DNA from 2 places in the Streptomyces sp. NPDC006368 genome. Region 2 is predicted to be linked to the other one. Evidence: riboswitches for the same ligand, from Rfam matches in the RefSeq annotation. Region 2 holds a riboswitch; the other holds the start of a gene.

Region 1 (4,062 bases), on a different contig from region 2:
GGTCCTCACCGACCGGGACCTGATGGGCCTGGTAGAGGAGGATGTCCGCCACCTGAAGGATCGGGTAGGTGAAGAGGCCGACGGTGGCGCGGTCGGCGCCCTGCTTGGCGGCCTTGTCCTTGAACTGCGTCATCCGGCCGGCCTCCCCGAAGCCGGTGAGGCAGTTCATCACCCAGCCGAGCTGCGCGTGCTCGGGGACGTGGCTCTGGACGAAGAGGGTGCAGCGCTCGGGGTCGAGACCGGCGGCGAGCAGCTGGGCGGCGGCGAGCCGGGTGTTGGCGCGCAGCTCGGCGGGGTCCTGCGGGACGGTGATCGCGTGCAGGTCGACGACCATGTAGAAGGCGTCGTGGCTCTCCTGGAGGGCGACCCACTGGCGGACCGCGCCGAGGTAGTTGCCGAGGTGGAACGAGCCCGCGGTGGGCTGGATTCCGGAGAGCACACGAGGACGACGCTGCATGGACGAGCCATTCCCCTGAGGGTCGTGGTGGGCGGCGGGCGCGCGATCGGAGGCCATGTCCCTCATTCTCTCAGGTGCCGCCGACAGCTCGGGAACGGATGCGGTGTGAGGGGGTCGACGGGGTGGGCCCCGGAACACCGCGCGCTCCGGCGCCCGGTCGGCGCGCTCCGGGGACCCGGACCCGCGCCGACCGTGCGGGGGCGCGCGTGCGGCCGGAGGGGCTAGACCGGGAGACCCGGCGCGGGGTGGGCGGCCATCAGGTCGGCGACCTCCGCGCGGATCTTGGCCAGGGTGTCCTCGTCGCCGGTGCGGGCCGCGGTGACGCCCCGGTCGATCCACTCGGCGACGAGCGGCATGTGCCGCGTACCGAGGCCGCGGGAGGTGAGCGACGGGGTGCCGATGCGGATGCCCGAGGGGTCGAAGGGCTTCCTCGGGTCGTAGGGGACGGTGTTGTGGTTGACCACGATCCCGGCCCGGTCGAGCGCCTTCGCGGCGACCTTGCCCGGCACGTCCTTGCGGGTGAGGTCGATGAGGATCAGGTGATTGTCGGTGCCGCCGGAGACCAGGTCGAAGCCACGGGCGAGCAGCTCGGCCGCCAGGGCCCCGGCGTTGGCGACGACCGCGTGGGCGTAGTCGCGGAAGGACGGCTGGGCGGCCTCGTGGAGGGCCACGGCGATGGCGGCGGTGGTCTGGTTGTGGGGGCCTCCCTGGAGGCCGGGGAAGACCGCCTTGTCGATGGCCTTGGCGTGCTCCTCGCGGCACATCAGCATCGCGCCGCGCGGTCCGCGCAGCGTCTTGTGGGTGGTCGTGGAGATCACGTCGGCGTACGGGGTGGGCGACGGGTGGGCGCCGCCCGCGATCAGGCCGGCGATGTGGGCGACGTCGGCGACGAGCACGGCGCCGGCCTCGCGGGCGACCTCCGCGAAGGCGGCGAAGTCGATGGTGCGGGGCAGGGCGGTACCGCCGCAGAAAATGATCCTGGGGCGCTCGGTGAGGGCGAGGTCACGCACCTGGTCGAAGTCGATCAGCCCGGTGTCGCGCCGTACGCCGTACTGCACGCCGCGGAACCACTTCCCGGTCGCCGAGACGCCCCAGCCGTGGGTGAGGTGGCCGCCCATCGGGAGGGCCATGCCCATCACGGTGTCACCGGGTTCGGCGAAGGCGAGGTGGACGGCGAGGTTGGCCGGGGAGCCGGAGTAGGGCTGGACGTTGGCGTGGTCGACGCCGAAGAGCGCCTTGGCCCGGCCCACGGCGAGCAGCTCGACCCGGTCGATGTTCTGCTGGCCCTCGTAGTAGCGGCGGCCGGCGTAACCCTCGCTGTACTTGTTCTGCAGGACGGTGCCGGAGGCTTCCAGGACGGCGTGCGAGACGTAGTTCTCGCTGGGGATCAGGCGCAGGGTGTCGGCCTGCAGGCGCTCCTCGGCCCCGACGAGCGCGGCGAGTTCGGGGTCGGCGGCGCTGAGAGCGGGGTGGTGCGCGGGAAGGGGCGGGGTGGTCATGGCGTCCTCCGGGGGGCCGGCAGCGGTCGTCTCGTCCGAGGTGCTGCCGGGCGTCCCCGCCGCAGGGCGGGGGGAGGGCGGCACCCACACGGTGTGTGTGCGAAGTGCCCAGGCGGGCGGCACCTCGTGCGGTCTGCCGCGCACGGCTTCCCCGGGGTTGTCTCCCCGTGCGCCAGTCGCCGCGCGTACGGACCACCTTAACGGGCGGGCCCGTCGGAGGTTTCCCCGTCCGCATCCCGAGCGACGATAGAGAAGGGTCCACCCCCGGCCCCGGCCGCAGGACGAACGGAGATCCCGTGTCGAGAACGCAAGACGCGATCGCATCCGCCGAGGCGCGCAGCGCGCACAACTACCACCCCTTGCCCGTCGTCGTCTCCTCGGCGGAGGGCGCGTGGATGACCGATGTCGAGGGGCGCCGCTACCTGGACATGCTCGCCGGGTACTCGGCGCTCAACTTCGGGCACGGCAACCGCCGGCTGATCGAGGCCGCCAAGGCCCAGCTGGAGCGGGTGACGCTGACCTCCCGCGCCTTCCACCACGACCGGTTCGCGGACTTCTGCGAGCGGTTGGCGGAGCTGTGCGGCATGGAGATGGTGCTTCCGATGAACACGGGGGCGGAGGCGGTGGAGACCGCCGTGAAGACCGCCCGCAAGTGGGGCTATCGCGTCAAGGGCGTCCCGGACGGCGCGGCCGAGATCATCGTGGCGGCGGGCAACTTCCACGGCCGGACGACCACGATCGTCAGCTTCTCGACCGACCCGGAGGCCCGGGCGGACTACGGCCCGTACACGCCGGGCTTCAGGATCGTCCCGTACGGCGACCCGGCCGCCGTCGAGGAGGCGATGACGGACCACACGGTGGCCGTGCTGCTGGAGCCGATCCAGGGCGAGGCGGGGGTGCTCGTGCCGCCGCCCGGCTATCTCGCCGGTGTCCGGGAGCTGACCCGTGAGCGGGGCGTGCTGTTCATCGCGGACGAGATCCAGTCGGGTCTGGGGCGCACCGGACGCACGTTCGCGTGCGAGCACGAGGGTGTCGTGCCCGACATGTACGTGCTGGGCAAGGCGCTGGGCGGCGGTGTGGTTCCGGTGTCGGCCGTCGTGTCGAGTACGGCGGTGCTCGGCGTCCACCGGCCGGGCGAGCACGGCTCGACGTTCGGCGGGAACCCCCTCGCCTGCGCCGTGGCGCTGGAGGTGATCGCGATGCTGCGCGACGGCGAGTACCAGCAGCGGGCGGCCGAGCTGGGCGACCACCTCCACCACGAGCTGGGGCTCATGGTGGGCGGCGGCGCCGTGGAGGAGGTCCGGGGGCGGGGCCTGTGGGCGGGCGTCGACATCGTCCCGGCCCTCGGCACCGGCCGGGAGATCTCGGAGAAGCTGATGGAACGCGGCGTCCTGGTGAAGGACACGCACGGCTCGACCATCCGGATCGCCCCACCCCTGGTGATCAGCAAGGAGGACCTGGACTGGGGCCTGGAGCAGCTGCGCCAGGTGCTGCGGTGACCGCCCGCGGGTGCGCGGGAGGGCGGGCTCAGAGGATGACGTGCGGCACGAAGCGGGCGTACTCGTCCGTGACCAGTCCCGCCGACTCCCGGATGCCGAGCCCCGCCGCCTCGTCCTCGACGACCCACGCGCCGAGCACCACGTGGTTGCCCTCGAAGGCGGGCAGTGGGGCCAGTTGCTGGTAGCAGCACCGTTCGTCCCGGATCACGGGAGCGGCGCCGGGCTCATGGAGGGTGACCCCGGCGCCCTCCCGGCCGAGGAGCGGCTTGGCGACATAGCCGGGGCCGGGGGCGTCGGCCAGTTCGCGCGGGCCGTCGAGGTAGGCGGGGAGCAGGTTGGGGTGCCCGGGGTAGAGCTCCCACAGGACGGCAAGCAGGGCCTTGTTGGACAGGAGCATCTTCCAGGCGGGTTCGATCCAGCAGGTGGTGCCGGTGCCGCCGCCGTTGTCGAGGGTGTCGATGACGTGCGGGCCGAAGGGGTCGGTGGTCAGCCACTCCCACGGGTAGAGCTTGAAGCAGCTGCGGATGAAGCGCAGCCGGTCGTCGACGAAGCGGCCGGACAGCCGGTCCCAGCCGATCCGCTCCACCGACAGCGCCTCGGTGACCAG
Region 2 (4,062 bases):
GGCCGGGCGTGGCTGCAGGCGCTGGAGGACACCGCGCTCGACGGCGCGCAGCTGAAGAGGGGGCGCAAGCAGGCTCAGGACGGCGCGGTGGGCGCGGTGTCCGTCAGGCCCGGCCGGATCACGGCGGTCGTCAGGGACCGAGACGGCAGCGCTCACCGGAGCGATGTGCTGTTGCAGGAACTCACCGAGGCCCAGTGGGAGCGGTTCGTGGACATGGCGGTCGACCGGGCCGGCCACATCGCGGCGCTGCTGGACCGGGACATGCCGCCGCATCTGGTCGAGGACGCGGCGGCGGCCGGGATCGAGCTCCTGCCGGGCATCGGTGACGTCGAGCCGGAGTGCACGTGCGGCGCCTGGGACCACTGTCCGCACACGGCGGCGCTCTGCTATCAGGTGGCGCGGCTGCTGGATCAGGATCCGTTCGTCCTGCTGTTGACGCGTGGCCGTGGGGAGCGGCGGCTGCTGGACGAGCTGCACGTACGGAGTGCGGCGCGGGCGGCTCGGATCGCTCGGGACGGGCCGGACGAGTCGGACGAGCCGGTGCCCGCCCCGGCCGCGGCGGAGGGCGTGCGGGCCGACGAGGCGTTCGCGGCGCGGGACATCCTGCCGGCGCTACCCGCCCCTCCCCCGCTGCCGGAGCGGCCCGGTGAGCCCCCGGCGCTCGACACGGAGACGGAGCCCGCGCCGGGTGTCGACCCGGCGGCGCTGCGACTGCTCGCCGCGGACGCGGCGGCGCGGGCGCATCGGATGCTCGCGGACGCCCTCGCGCCCGGCCATCGGAACCGGCCGCTCGAAGAGGAGCTGACCCGGGAACAGGACGCGGTACGGCTGGCCGCCGGCCTGGAGGAGGAGCCGGGGATCGCCGGTCGGCTGGCGGCCGGGACCGGCCGTCGCCGCGCGGACCTGGACCTCGCCACGCGCGCGTGGCGACTGGGAGGGCCCGCGGGCCTCGCCGCACTGGAGGAGGTGTGGACTCCCGGACCTGAGCTCCTGGCGCGGGCGAAGTCGCAGCTCGCCGAGGCGGCTGAGGACGGTGAGCAGCCTCCCCCGCGCGCGTCCGGCCCGGGCCGCTGGACGGTGCCGGGCACGGACACCCAGCTCCGGCTGGGCCGGGACGGCCGCTGGTGGCCGTACCGGAAGGAGGGCGCCCGCTGGGCCCCGGCCGGTCCACCAACCCCTGATCCGGCGTCGGCCCTCGCGGGGCTGCTGAACGGGGAGGCGTGAGGAGGACGCCCGGGTTACGGGGAGTCAGGGGCGGGTTTCGCCGGTCCGGGATTCCGCATGGCTCGGCACGGCCCCGCTCCGGGTCGGGTCGAACGGGAAACGGGCGGTGATGCGGCGCGCGGTGCCGTGCTCCACGTGCACTGCGGGGTCAGGCACCGGACGAGGACCGGGATCGCGGCGCGAGAGGGCCGGGGCCTTCCCCTGCTCCACGCCCCTGCCACTCCGTCCCGGCCGCTCCGCCCCGGCCGCCGCGACACGTTGCGGAGGCCGGGTCGGGGCGTGCCGGATCCCAGGGGCGTGCCGGATCCCAGGGCTCCACCTGATGCGGCGGCGGGTCGACGGCCCGACGGTTCACCGCCGGTGAAGGCCGGAGCGGCTGTCGCCGGCCGAGCGTGGGTGGGTGAACGCCGGCTCACGGCCGGATGTGGTTGGCCGCCTCGCGCCCGTGCCCACACGCGCGTGGCCGGTGACGCGGACACGCTCCGCTGCCGGCCTCGGCCCGCCGGCCGTACCGGGGCATACACCACCACCCAGGCCGGTGCCGGCGGGGCCGCGACCGTCACGCGCGCGTGCCGAGCCTTACGCGTACGCGAGCTGCCGCTCGGCCGCGTCGACGGTCTGCGCGAGCAGCACCGCGATGGTCATCGGCCCGACGCCGCCCGGTACCGGGGTGATCAGGCCCGCCCGCGCGGCGGCGCTCCCGAAGTCGACGTCGCCGACGTTTCCCTCGTTGTAACCGGCGTCGATCACGACGGCGCCGGGCTTGATGTCCTCACCCTTGATGAACCGGGGCCGGCCGACGGCGGCGATCAGGATGTCGGCCTCGCGCACGGCCGCCGCGAGGTCGGTGGTGCGGGAGTGGCAGTACGTCACGGTGGCGTCGCGGGCGAGCAGCAGCATGCCGGCGGGCTTGCCGAGGATGGCGCTGCGGCCGACGACGACGGCCCGCTTGCCGGAGGGGTCGACGTCGTACGCGTCGAGCAGCCGCATGATGCCGCCGGGGGTGCAGGAGGCGAACCCGGGCAGGCCGAAGCTCATGCCCGCGAAGGAGCTCGTGGTCACACCGTCGACGTCCTTCTCGGGAGCGATGGCCTCGAACGCGGCCCGCTCGTCGATGTGCGGGCCCACGGGGTGCTGGAGGAGGATGCCGTGCACCTCGGGGTCGTCCGACAGGGTTCGGAGGGTCGCGACGAGTTCCGCGGTGGTGGTCGTGGCGGGCAGTTCGATGTGGCGGGAGCGGATTCCGGCCTTCTCGCACCGGGCCCGCTTCATCCGCACGTACGTCACGGAGGCCGGGTCCTCGCCGACCAGGACGGTGGCGAGACAGGGCTGTGCGCCGGTGCGGCGCGTGAGGTCGGCGGCGCGGGCGGCGGTCTCCTCGACGAGACGGCGGGCGAGACCGCTGCCGTCCATGAGGCGGGCGGTCGACGCGGAGGTGGGGGACATGGGCGGCTCCTGAGCATCGTGTGGCTCGTGGTGGCTCGCCCAGGCGCGCGGCATCGACGTCGGTCCGCCAGGCCGCTCCCCGGTGGTTCTCCACCCAAGCGCCAGTCACGGCCCGCGGCCCACTCTACGGGAGGGCACACACCGGCGGTACGGGAGGGGCCGCACCGGCCCCGTCAAGCCGGCCCGGGGAGTGGCGACAGCATCGGTGGCCTCTGCCGGTGGCGGCGTCCGGTCGGCACGCGAGGGTGCCCGAATGTCCGGAACACCGGAGGGGTTCGTACGCAACACGTCGTGTTCCCGCCGACGGGGCCTGGACCGGTGCGCTCATCGGCCGGTGACGTGCGCGGTACGTCACAGCGGACTGTCATCCCACGCGTCGAGGAAGATGTCGGTGAAGGACTCGCCGGTCGTCGAGGACCCGTCGGTCGCCGGGGGCCCGCCGTCGTGCGGCGGTTGCTCGGTCCAGATGACCTTTCCCCGGGGGGTGTAGCGGGTGCCCCAGCGGTGGCAGAGGTGGGCGACGAGGAACAGTCCGCGCCCGCCCTCGTCGGTCGTCGCCGCACGGCGGAGATGGGGTGAGGTGCTGCTGGCGTCGGACACCTCGCAGATCAGACTGCGGTCGAGCAGGAGCCGTACGTGGATGGGGGGCGACCCGTAGCGGATGGCGTTGGTGATCAGCTCGCTGAGGATCAGCTCGGTGCTGTAGCCGATCTCCTCCAGGCCCCACTCCCGGAGCCGTTCCCCGCACTGGGCGCGCACCGGGGCGACGGCGGCGGGGTCGGGGGGAACGTCCCAGTCGGCGACCTTCCCGGGGTCGAGCAGGTGGGTGCGGGCGACCAGCAGGGCGATGTCGTCGCCGGCCCGGTCGGGCAGCATGGTGTCGATCACCGCCTGGCAGATGCCGTCCGGCGTGCGGTCCGCAGCGGCGGCCAGGGAGGTGCGGAGCTGTTCCAGCCCTGTGTCGATGTCGCGGGCGCGGTCCTCCACGAGGCCGTCGGTGTGGAGCACCAGTCGGCTCCCTTCGGGCAGGTGCAGCTCCGCGCACTCGAACGGCAGACTGCCGCTCAGCCCCAGCGGCGGAGAAACCGGCACCTCAGGGAAGTCGACCGTGCCGTCCGGGCGCATCACCACCGGGCCGAAATGCCCGGCGCGGGCCACGGTGCACGAGCCGGTCACCGGGTCGTACACGGCGTACAGGCAGGTGGCCCCCGTGATGCCGCCGGCGTCGTCTCCCTCGTCCTGGTCGATGCGGGCCACGAGCTCGTCCAGGCGTCCGAGGAGTTCGTCGGGCGGGAGGTCGAGTGCGGAGAAGTTGTGCACGGCCGTGCGCAGTCGGCCCATGGTGGCCGCGGCGTGCAGTCCATGGCCGACGACGTCGCCCACCACCAGGGC

What was found. Region 2 has a riboswitch for ZMP and ZTP ahead of ABZZ38_RS05815 (bifunctional 5,10-methylenetetrahydrofolate dehydrogenase/5,10-methenyltetrahydrofolate cyclohydrolase). Riboswitches for the same ligand answer to the same signal wherever they lie in the genome.
Region 1: linked by a shared signal. The riboswitch ahead of glyA (serine hydroxymethyltransferase) and the one ahead of ABZZ38_RS05815 (bifunctional 5,10-methylenetetrahydrofolate dehydrogenase/5,10-methenyltetrahydrofolate cyclohydrolase) in region 2 are both predicted to bind ZMP and ZTP.

Annotation. Positions count from the first base shown of each region.
Region 1 covers NZ_JBEXQK010000001.1:317,678-321,739, reverse strand. Annotated here, with positions in the region: gene trpS (tryptophan--tRNA ligase) at 1-457, opposite strand, end outside; gene glyA (serine hydroxymethyltransferase) at 679-1,956, opposite strand; ZMP/ZTP riboswitch at 2,056-2,146, opposite strand; gene rocD (ornithine--oxo-acid transaminase) at 2,253-3,455, shown strand; gene ABZZ38_RS01545 (glutathionylspermidine synthase family protein) at 3,484-4,062, opposite strand, start outside.
Region 2 covers NZ_JBEXQK010000004.1:156,460-160,521, forward strand. Annotated here, with positions in the region: gene ABZZ38_RS05810 (SWF or SNF family helicase) at 1-1,224, shown strand, start outside; gene ABZZ38_RS05815 (bifunctional 5,10-methylenetetrahydrofolate dehydrogenase/5,10-methenyltetrahydrofolate cyclohydrolase) at 1,804-2,670, opposite strand; ZMP/ZTP riboswitch at 2,701-2,789, opposite strand; gene ABZZ38_RS05820 (SpoIIE family protein phosphatase) at 3,022-4,062, opposite strand, start outside.